DNA from 2 places in the Shewanella sp. SP1S1-7 genome. Region 1 is predicted to be linked to the other one. Evidence: predicted binding sites of a transcription regulator. Region 1 holds the regulator's gene; the other holds the start of a gene.
The links. The regulator MetJ, encoded in region 1, represses methionine synthesis genes. The targets are predictions, from matches to a motif close to TAGACGTCTAGACGTCTA.
Positions count from the first base shown of each region.

Region 2: metK (methionine adenosyltransferase) is a predicted target of MetJ. The motif match lies at 2,821-2,838, and genes of this name have one in related genera.

Region 1 covers NZ_JAUOEU010000007.1:98,919-104,891, forward strand. Annotated here, with positions in the region: gene Q4Q49_RS07965 (bifunctional aspartate kinase/homoserine dehydrogenase II) at 1-1,913, opposite strand, end outside; gene metB (cystathionine gamma-synthase) at 1,925-3,088, opposite strand; gene metJ (met regulon transcriptional regulator MetJ) at 3,301-3,615, shown strand; gene Q4Q49_RS07980 (sulfite exporter TauE/SafE family protein) at 3,750-4,493, shown strand; gene nrfD (NrfD/PsrC family molybdoenzyme membrane anchor subunit) at 4,598-5,545, opposite strand; gene Q4Q49_RS07990 (4Fe-4S dicluster domain-containing protein) at 5,548-5,973, opposite strand, start outside.
Region 2 covers NZ_JAUOEU010000003.1:206,950-212,922, forward strand. Annotated here, with positions in the region: gene Q4Q49_RS04255 (helix-turn-helix domain-containing protein) at 1-887, shown strand, start outside; gene metK (methionine adenosyltransferase) at 1,627-2,778, opposite strand; gene tkt (transketolase) at 3,179-5,173, shown strand; gene epd (erythrose-4-phosphate dehydrogenase) at 5,290-5,973, shown strand, end outside.

The sequences.
Region 1 (5,973 bases):
AAGCCTCTGGCTTCAATCACTAATTCAGAGAAAGGCTTGCTGGTATCGTATTTTTCAAATAACCAACATAAGGTGCCAGAGAAAATCCCGCCCACGGCTTCAACGCTATCACCGCTGTTACGCAGATCATTTAACGCATGTTGGATGGGTAAACCAGCACCGCAACTGGCGTTATAGCGCCAAAATAAACGACGATTACCCAATTGCTGCTTTAACTCACGGTAGAAAGGCAGTGGACCCGAGCCTGCGAGTTTATTCGCGCTCACCACATGGATACCGCGCTCGAATAGCTCTGGATATTGCAGTGTCAAACTGGCGCTGGCACTGATATCTAAGGCCACCAGCTCATCGCAGTTAACCCGTTCTAATTGCTCGAACAAGTGCTCGTACTGCCAAGGCGTAGCCTCGGTATTAAACTCAGTCTGCCACGCGGCAAGATTAATGCCTGTGGATTTAATCAAGGCTTTACTCGAACTGACTAAACCGACTAACTCAACACTGGCTTCGAGTTCATGATCCAGTGATGGCGACACCGACTTAAACAAATCGACCCAAGCCTCACCTATGTTGCCCACGCCGAGCAGTAAGACACCAATGCGTTTACGCGGCCCAGCGCAGCGACGGTGGACCTTTTGGGTTAACAAATTCACCTGTGACTGAGGCACCAGCGTCACTAAACTTAAGTCGCCACTAAACAAAGGTTTAGCATCACGGCTTAGTAAACGGGCGAAGCTACGGCGATAATGTTCGGCATCGGCACTCACTAACGCCACTAGGCCGAGATCTGTGTTGATCTGTTGTTCGCTGATCCCTAATGCTTGTGCCTCGGCATCGAGCAATCTTTGCACTTGTTTTTGATTTTCAGCGGTATAGGCAAGCTCAACCCTTTGATGGGCAGACGTCCAATGGGCCAATGGCGTTAAACCCGCGGCGATCACCGAATCTAATAGGCTTGTTAATTCGCCCGTAAGCTTAAAGCCGAACAGCACGACTGCATTGAGGTTCGTCACCACAGGCGCGCTCGCCGACGAACTGTGGGGCGCAATCAAGGTAAAGTCGGTGTGTGATGCATAACTTGAACGCACCGCTAAACTCACGTCGGTATTAAACAAAGGCTGCAAAGTGCGCGAATGCAATACTGGCGAGCCTAAACGCGCTAAGCGGTCGGCTTCGGCAAGTGACATGCTTTTCAGTAACTTGGCATCGTTGATCTTATTAGGATCGGCATTGAACACCCCTTCCACATCGGTCCAAATGGTCACGCGCTCGATATCGGCAAGGCTGGCAATTAAGCTGGCGCTAAAATCTGAACCATTTCGACCGAGTAACAAGGTATCGCCGCGCTCGTTAGCGCAGATAAAGCCTGTGATCACTAAGCGCTCATTTGGATGGGCAGCTAATAGGGCTTGTACTTTAGCGCGGGATTCTTGTACCCGAATTTGCGGCACGGCTGCTTCATCGGCCACTAAAATTGAACAGGCATCCACATGGCTTGCCGCCACGCCAGATTCGCGCAGCAGCGCCGCCATTAAACGTGCCGACCAACGTTCACCAAAGCTCACCACATGGTTAACTTGGTATTCGTTACGTTCGTCGAGGGACAATAAACTGATGAGTTGCGCCTGATCTGTCGCCAAACGCTCGCGCAGATCGCGGGCTTGTTCGTTCGACAATAACTGCTCTACCAACCCCTGTTGATAGCTGGTCAGCACTTGTAATTCTTCTTGCCACAACTGACCAGCGTCGCGCAGCGCTAATAATTTATACAGGAAATTCGTGCTCTTACCCGCCGCAGAGACCACCACAAGGTCATCGCTATGACCGTGGGTTAACAGGATATGGGCGACTCGGCGATAACAATCGGCATCCGCTAAACTGGAGCCACCAAATTTATGTAAGTGACAACGTGCCATCTATTATTCCTCTACTGACAAGCCGCAACGGCGGCTAATCCTGCTTGAATATCTGCAACTAAATCGGCGGCATCTTCAATACCCACCGATAGACGCAATAGGGTGTCTTTAATGCCTGCCTCAAAACGCGCCTGCGGCTCCATGGCTCTGTGGGTCATAGTTGCGGGCACGGCCACCAAACTTTCAACGCCACCTAAACTTTCCGCCACGCTAAATAAGCTGAGTGCACCTAAAAAGGCCACCACTTCGGCCTCGCCGCCTTTGAGCTCAAAACTCAGCATAGCGCCAAAGCCTTGTTGTTGCTTGGCTGCAATCGCATGACCTGGGTGATCCGCAAGACCGGGGTAATAAACTTTGCTCACCACAGGGCTTTGCGTTAATACCTCAACAATGCGCTGGGCATTGGCTTGATGTTCACGAATTCGCACCGCTAAGGTGCGTAGGCCGCGCAGGGTTAAGTAACTATCAAAAGCCGATCCCGTTAAGCCTAGAGTGTTCGACCACCAATGTAAGCTTTCGCCGATTTGTGCATCTTTAGCCACCACTGCGCCGCCAACCACATCGCTGTGGCCATTGATATATTTAGTGGTGGAGTGGATAACGATATCTGCGCCTAACAATAGGGGTTGTTGCAATATCGGCGATAAAAAAGTGTTATCGACCACGACTAGCGCGCCGACCTCATGGCTCGCCTTGGCAATGGCCTCGATATCCACCACTCGCAATAGCGGGTTCGATGGGGTTTCGAGCCACACCATCTTAGGATTTTGTGCGATCGCTGCGGTTAACGCTTGGCTGTCGGTTTGATCGACCACAATCAGCTTAAACTGGCCTTTCTTCGCTAAATTAGTAAATAAACGGTAAGAACCGCCGTAACAATCATGGGGCACAACCAATAGATCATCGGGGCCGAGCAAAGTGGTCACTAAGGTGATGGCCGCCATGCCAGTGCAGGTCACTATGCCAGTGGCGCCCTTTTCTAATTGCGCTAATGCTTCGCCTAAAATGCAGCGCGTTGGGTTGCCTGAACGACTGTAATCGAATTCGCGGGGATTTTTATGACCATCGAAGGCGTAATTAGTCGACAAATAAATCGGTGGCACAACTGCACCATATTGAGTATCGCTTTCGATACCCTGACGCACTGCCAGTGTGGCTAATTGACGCTCTGCCATGGGTGGACTCCTAAATTCGGTAGACTGATAGAGATGTCTGGACGTCTAAATGTACCTAAGCACAACGCCATCGTCAATAGGCGTGAAGACGTTTAGACGTCTGAACATAAAGAAATCTGTTTGCAATCACAAAGAAATAGTAGCAATAATTTGACTGTTCTTTGTAAGGGTTTAAAATCTGCCCCGAATTTAGCGTTATAACAGGTGAGTCAATGACTGAATGGAATGGGGAATACATCAGCCCCTATGCTGAACATGGCAAGAAGAATGAACAAGTAAAAAAAATTACTGTGTCTATTCCGCTCAAAGTGCTTAAGGTCCTCACGGACGAACGTACTCGTCGTCAGGTCAATAATTTGCGTCACGCCACCAACAGCGAGCTGTTGTGTGAGGCATTTTTGCACGCCTACACTGGCCAGCCATTGCCCAACGATGAAGATCTGTCAAAAGATAACCCAGACAGCATTCCTGCAGAAGCCAAGTTGTTGATGGATCAAATGGGAATCGAGTGGGAAGACATGGAATAGCGACTCGTCGCTTTTAAAGTCATATCACAGTGCTCATCAATAGGGATCGTTAACGATCCCTTTTTGTTTATACCCAAGCGACTTCAAACTTTAAATTTCACCATCTTGAGGTGGTTTGGGATATAGGAAATCCTATGTTTTCTATGATAGATCCACAGACTCTCGCCTTGGCCTCACTGATTGTGTTTCTTGGCGCCTTAACCCAGAGCCTGATTGGGTTTGGCCTAGCGGTTGTCGCCAGTCCTTTGCTGTATATCGTCGATCCTCAGCTCGTACCGGGTCCCGTTATTGCCATGGGATTTACCATCTCGCTACTGACCTTATTCCGGGAACGTGGTCATTTAGAATTCAATGGCTTGCAATATGCGCTTATAGGTCGCGTGCCCGGTGGTTTTATCGGTGCGAGTCTGTTGCTGTTTGCGCCTCAGCCCATACTCGGGTTATCCATCGCCGCCATTGTGGCAGTCGCGGTTATCCTCAGCCTGTATAAATTCAGCCTGCCAGTGAATAAGAAAACCCTCTTTGGGGCGGGCGTCGTCTCGGGGATTTTCGGTAATATTGCCGCCATTGGTGGCCCGCCGATGGCGATTCTATTGTCAGGCAAAGACGCCTCGCAGTTTCGCGCCGCCCTGTCGGCCTTCTTCATTTTTAGTTCCACCATAGCTATGGTCATTCTGGCGATCACTGGCTTATTAGAATTGAAGCACCTGTGGCTGTCGTTAATGTTGCTGCCTTCAGTGCTTTTAGGGTATTTAGTCGCGGGGCGATTAGTGGGCAGTGTCGATAAAGATAAAACTAAAATGGCGACATTAGTCCTGTGCAGTATCAGCGCCTTAGTGCTAACGGTGAAGTCGGTTATCGAGTTATTACCCCAATAAGTGTCCTGCTTGTATTGGCAAATCATCTGAAGATTCAAACAATAAAAAGCACTGACATTGTCAGTGCTTTTCTTTATCTATCAATATCTAAAGCCAGCTTACACTCAGCTTAAATAGCTTTGCCCTGCGTACACAATAAAGTGTCTTAAGGCGAGTACGCCCGTTAAGCTCGCACAAGCCACCATGATCATTGCGCCCTTAGTATGGCGAGTCGCGGCAGGTAGTAGCATAAACAGCAATGGAATACCAAAGCCGATACCGACGACGCCTATCCAGAACACGCTTGCCCATAACCCAGAAGTTAACGACGCTAAGGCCGCAGCCGCCGCGCCGCCCTTGAAGTACAAGGCGCAGAACAACATGAACAGGAACAGAATTTCAGTCGCCATCACAGGCAACTCTAAACCGTGCATCTTGACTAAAGTTTTATCGTGGCTGTCAGTCTTAAACAGCAAGAGTGCCAGTACCGCGTTTGCCGCAGCGCCCGCCGATAAACCCGACACTAAAAACAGCGCAGGCAGTACCGCAGTGTTGAGCATAGGGTAAGCATTCATCGCCGAAATTAAGAAGCCAGTGTAAGCCCCTACGCCAATGGCGAGGACAAACAACAATACTTCAATCAGCTTTCGAAATGGCATAAGTAACTTAGCGATAGGTGTTAGGAAACCCAAACCCCATTTTGGTAAGTCATCCCGCAGCACAATAATGGCGTACGCAAAGGCTAAGGGAGAATACGCCAGCAGCGCCAGCACCCCAATGGCCATCACAGACTGGAAGTTATAGTGAATTAAGATCAGCCAGAAGTGGAAGGGTTTGGTTAAATCAAACACTAAGCAGGCTAGACCTAAGCTAATTGCCACAGGCCCAATAATGGCGGCCGCCTTAAGAATACTGCTTTCGGCTCCCGCGCTGAGCTCCTTATTCGCCCAGCGTAAACCAATGCCAATCAATAAACTGCCCGCGGATAACCCCGCCATAAACAGGTAAACGGCGATGACCCAGTGCCAAGTGACAGGATCATATTGCGCCATGTCGCCCCAAGTATTGTTCATAATCAAATCCCCCCTCTTTTGGTAGGAACGCGATATACCCTAGGTTTAGTGCCTAAATGGGTTTTATCTTGGTATGTGATTTTAGTGTTGAGCATGATGGCTACTTCACTCTGCGGATCATTAGCATCGCCAAACACTAAGGCATCGGTTGGACACACAGTCACACACGCTGGCTCTTCGCCCCGTGCTAAACGACTGTCTTTACAGAAGTTACACTTATCCGCCGCCTTGGTTTCTGGGTTCATAAAGCGCACTTTATAAGGGCACGCTGCCACACAGTACATACAGCCGACACACTTCTCGGTATGGATAGAGATAATGCCGTCTTCACCCACATAGGCCGCGCCCGTTGGGCACACCTTAACGCAGGGCGCATCTTCACATTGCTGGCAAGATACCCTGTGGTATTTGAAGTGCAGATTGGGCAT
Region 2 (5,973 bases), on a different contig from region 1:
CTCAAGCCGTTTTTTCGATGCAGCCAGATGGCAAACCCATTTTTGACTTAAAGATCGTGTCAATTGATTGTAAGCCACAACACTCTGACAATTGGATGACAGTCCAGCCTGATGGTGGATTAGAACTCGTTGAGTTGGCAGATATAGTCGTCATTCCAGGGTGGCATGACCTAGAAAGTCCGCCTGCTTCCAATATTTCTGAAGTATTGGTTAGAGCTCATGAAAGAGGATCTACGGTCGTGGGGCTTTGCTATGGTGCTTACGCATTAGCCTACTCAGGGCTATTAGATGAAAAAGAAGCGGCAACTCATTGGATGGCAGAGGACGATTTTACTGTTCGTTTTCCAAATATAAAGCTAAATACGAACGCACTTTATGTTGAAAGCGACCGTGTAGTCACTTCCGCAGGTACTGCAGCCGCTTTAGACTGTTGCTTGTATATTGTGAGGTCTTTTTATGGGACAAAAACAGCGAATAAAGTTGCGCGCATCTTAGTTGTACCTCCACACAGAGAAGGCGGCCAGGCACAATTTATTGCACAACCCATCCCAAAATCAACTCAAGATGCAGAGGTCAATCGGTTACTGGATTATTTACGTGAAAACCTCGACAAACAATATTCCATCGCTGATTTAGCAGACCAATTATTTATGAGTCGCCGTACCTTTACTCGGCATTTCAACAACGCTACCGGTATGTCATTTGGAAAATGGCTTGTGAACGCTCGTCTGCAACGTAGCCTTGAGCTTCTTGAAAGTACACGACTTCCTGTAGAAAAAGTGTCTGAAATGGTTGGTTTTCAGACTGCAACGTCATTTAGGCAACATTTTAATCAACGTTTTCAAGTTAGCCCAAGTGCTTGGCGTAAAACGTTTGCGGGAAACTAACGATGTTAGAGCTATGTTGGAAGCAACTCTAAAATAAACTATAAACGCCGATTTTACTGAGTGTTCGATTTTTACAAGTACACTATAGAAAGCACTTTAGCCAAAAGCTAACGTGAAATGATGGTGTTCAGCCCGTGAACCAAACTAGGTAAGTCTGATTCACTGTAACGATTTTTGCAATCCCTCATGGTCAGGTCTTTCTTTTGGGTACCCATTACTTTAAGTATCTCAAATTATCAGATAACAAAGGGCTGATCTTCGAGCCGTGGCGCACTTAGGGGCAATATTTTTTTAGCTAAACGAACAGCAGAAGTGTTAGTTAAGATTGGCATTGTTGCAACTGTGACCGTTGGCGGCATGGATGCCGTCGTCGAGCCTATAGGGATATATTTACGGCGAGTCACTGGGGAAACAATGACAATTCATGCTGCATAACTGACGATAAAGTTATCTTGCTTTGGGGTAATAGCTTTTTAGCTGAACGAACAGCTAGAGGGTTGGGGAGGGTTGGCATTGTTGCACCTGTGATCTTCTAAAACAGGATGTTTTAGTTGAGCCCTTAGGGACGCTTTTTGTTAAACAAAGAGGTGACGAGTCACAGGGGAAACAATGACAATGAATGCTGCACAACTGGCGATACAATTATCTTGCTTTGGGGAATCCAAATTGCAGGCATAAAAAAACCGCTGGGTAGCGGTTTTTATATTTTGCAATCTTAATGGGTTTTAATCGAAACCGATTATAAACCCGCGTCAGCGCGCAGTGCTTCAGCTTTGTCCGTTGCTTCCCAAGGGAATTCGCTGCGACCAAAGTGGCCATAAGCGGCAGTCGCTTGATAAATTGGACGTGCTAAATCTAGCATGGCCGTTAAACCGTATGGACGCAGTTCGAAGTGTTGACGTACTAACTTGATCAGCAAATCTTCAGACACTTTACCCGTACCGAAGGTTTCGATGCTGATAGAAGTCGGCTCTGCCACACCAATAGCGTAAGACACTTGGATTTCACAACGATCAGCAAGACCTGCTGCAACGATGTTTTTTGCCACATAACGAGCAGCGTATGCCGCGCTACGGTCCACTTTTGATGGATCTTTACCAGAGAATGCGCCACCACCATGACGGGCCATGCCGCCATAGGTATCAACGATGATCTTACGACCGGTTAAGCCGCAATCGCCTACTGGGCCACCGATAACAAAACGGCCAGTTGGGTTGATAAAGAACTTAGTGTCTTTGTTTAGCCATTGAGCCGGTAATACTGGTTTGATGATGGTTTCCATCACGCCTTCAATTAAGTCGGCTTGTGAAACGTCATCTCTGTGCTGAGTCGACAATACGACGGCATCGATACCGACAATTTTGCCATCATCATAGGCAAACGTGACTTGGCTTTTCGCATCTGGGCGTAACCAAGGCAGGGTGCCGTTTTTACGCACTTCAGACTGACGCTTCACTAATGCGTGGGCATAAGTGATAGGCGCTGGCATTAGGACGTCGGTTTCGTTGTTGGCATAGCCAAACATTAACCCTTGGTCGCCTGCACCTTGCTCAGCAGGGTCAGCACGGTCTACACCTTGATTGATATCAGGTGATTGCTTACCAATGGCGTTTAATACCGCGCACGAGTCTGCATCAAAACCCATATCTGAGTGGGTATAACCAATTTCACGCACCGTTTTACGGGTGATTTCTTCGATATCAACCCAAGCAGAAGTCGTGACTTCGCCACCGACTAATACCATGCCAGTTTTGACATAAGTTTCACACGCCACGCGTGCTTTTGGATCTTGAGCCAGAATTGCATCTAGCACAGCATCAGAAATCTGATCTGCAATCTTATCGGGATGACCTTCTGAGACCGACTCAGAAGTAAACAAGTGCTTTGCCATAGTAGGAAAATCTCGTCGTTAGCATTCAAACGTGTAGAAGCATCTACATCTAGACGGCTATTTTAGTTTAAATCTGATTGCCGATCACCCCCAGTGAGAAAAAATCCTCTCAGATTGTGACCTGAAAACGACTGCGCTCAGTCTTAAATAGGTTATTTTTCTTATATTTCATAGCATTAAGTTTGCTCGATTTTTGAGAAATTTATTTCTCCATTACAAGTGATCCTTGCGATGCCCACTCAAGTAAATGCCAGTAAAGTGACTAGCTTGTTTCTGCGAGTTTACGATTCGGCCATCTTTTGCTGAGTGAATGATAATTTTAGTTTGCGTCACACTGGCATGTAGGGGAAAATATGCATCCAAATTGCCCGCTAGACCCCACAAACAAGCAGGAGAGAGCATGTCTTCCCGTAAAGTACTCGCAAACGCAATCCGTGCGTTAAGTATGGATGCAGTTCAAAAAGCAAATTCAGGCCATCCCGGCGCCCCAATGGGTATGGCAGATATTGCTGAAGTGCTGTGGAATGATTTCCTTAAGCACAACCCGACCAATCCTAAATGGGTAGATAGAGACCGTTTCGTCCTTTCTAACGGTCACGGTTCAATGCTGATCTACTCTTTACTTCACCTGACAGGTTATGAATTACCAATCGAAGAGCTGAAACAGTTCCGTCAATTGCATTCAAAAACCCCGGGTCACCCAGAATACGGTTACACCCCAGGTGTTGAAACCACAACGGGTCCACTCGGCGCGGGCATCAGCAATGCTGTCGGTATGGCGATTGCTGAAAAAACCTTAGCGGCACAGTTTAACCGTGATGGTCACGATATCGTTGATCACTACACTTACTGCTTCGTCGGCGACGGCTGTTTGATGGAAGGTATTTCCCACGAAGCCTGTTCATTAGCCGGTACTTTAGGTCTAGGCAAACTGGTCGCATTTTGGGATGACAACGGTATTTCTATCGATGGCCATGTTGAAGGCTGGTTCACCGATGATACGCCAAAGCGTTTTGAAGCTTACGGCTGGCATGTGATTGCCGGTGTTGACGGTCACGATAGCGCGGCAATCCGTGCTGCTATCGAAGCGGCGAAAGCGGTTACCGATAAACCAACCATGATTTGCTGCAAAACCATTATCGGTTTTGGTTCACCTAACAAATCAGGCAGCCACGATTGCCACGGCGCGCCATTAGGCGATGCGGAAATCGCAGCAGCCCGTGAATTCCTTGGCTGGCCACATGCGCCATTTGAAATCCCTGCTGACGTTTATGCGGGTTGGGATGCCAAAGAAGCTGGTGCTGCCCGTGAAGCGGCATGGAACGAGAAGTTTGCGGCTTATAGCGCAGCTCACCCAGAACTGGCTGCTGAATACGAGCGCCGTGTACTGAAAGGTGAATTACCTGCTGATTTCGAAGAAAAAGCGCAGGCATTCGTGCAAGCATCACAGGACAAAGCCGAAGGGATTGCGAGCCGTAAAGCCTCACAAAATGCCATCGGTGCTTTCGGTGCTATGTTACCTGAACTGTTAGGCGGCTCTGCTGACTTAGCGGGTTCTAACTTGACACTGTGGTCAGGTTCTAAAGGTATTCAAGACGATCCTGCCGGTAACTACATTTACTACGGCGTGCGTGAATTCGGCATGAGCGGCATTATGAACGGTGCTTCGCTGCATGGTGGTTTCATCAATTACGGCGCAACTTTCATGATGTTCATGGAATACGCACGTAACGCAGTCCGCATGTCGGCGCTGATGGGCATTCAAAACATCTTCGTTTATACCCATGACTCTATCGGTCAAGGTGAAGATGGTCCAACGCATCAGCCAGTTGAGCAATTAGCTAACCTGCGTATGACGCCAAATATGGCCGTATGGCGCCCATGTGATGCGGCAGAAACAGCGGTTTCTTGGAAAGCTGCGATTCAACGTCGGAATGCGCCAACGTCACTGATTTTCAGCCGTCAAAACCTCAAAGCCCAAGCGCGTACCGCTGAGCAATTAGCCAACGTGGCTAAAGGTGCTTATGTACTGCAAGACTGTGCGGGTACACCAGAACTGATCCTGATCGCAACCGGTAGCGAAGTACAATTGGCGATGGATTCTGCGGCTGCATTAACTGAGCAAGGTAAACAAGTTCGCGTAGTTTCTATGCCATCGACAACTGAGTTCGATAAGCAAGATGCAGCGTATAAAGAATCGGTATTACCACGCGCAGTGACTAAACGTGTGGCTATCGAAGCGGCGCATACCGATTTCTGGTACAAGTACGTTGGTTTTGAAGGCACTGTTGTTGGCATGACCACTTTTGGTGAGTCAGCGCCGGGTAACGTGCTATTGAATCACTTCGGTTTCACCGTTGAAAATGTGCTGAATGCTGCAAAATCATTGGGCTAATCGCTCAAGGGATTAGATTCAATACAAAAGGTTAAACTTTTTAAGTGTTAATCTGTATAATGCGGCCTGCAATCTTTTGCAGGCCGTTTTTGTATTTAGAGGAAATTGAGACCTCAATGATCCGAGTCGCTATCAATGGTTATGGCCGTATCGGCCGCTCTATTCTTCGTGCTTTGTACGAGTCTGGAAAACGGCAGCAAATGCAGATTGTCGCGATTAATGAATTAGCTAAACCTGAAGCCATTATTCATCTGACCCAGTACGACACCACCCACGGTCGGTTTGCGCACAAAGTGAAACTCGTCGATGATCACATGCTGATTGGCGACGATGCGATAAAAATTCTCCACGAGCCTGATCCCACAAAACTCCCTTGGCATGAAATGGACATAGACATTGTCTATGAGGCCACAGGTGTATTACTCGATCGTCAAAGCTGCGAAGCCCATATTCATGCTGGCGCTAAACAAGTGCTGATAAGCCATCCGTCCTCAGCCGATGTCGATGGCACGATTGTTTATGGCGTCAACCACGATTTACTCCGCGCCGAACACACTGTGGTTTCCAACGCTTCTTGTACGACTAACTGTATCGTGCCTGTGATCGACGTGCTCGATCGCCACTTCGGCGTTAAAAGCGGTGCCATTACCACTATCCATTCGGCGATGAACGATCAGCAAGTGATTGATGCTTATCATGATGATTTGCGTCGTACCCGCGCCGCTGGCCAATCGATTATCCCTGTAGACACTAAGCTTGCCCGCGGTATTGAGCGGATTTTGCCGCACATGAAAGATAAA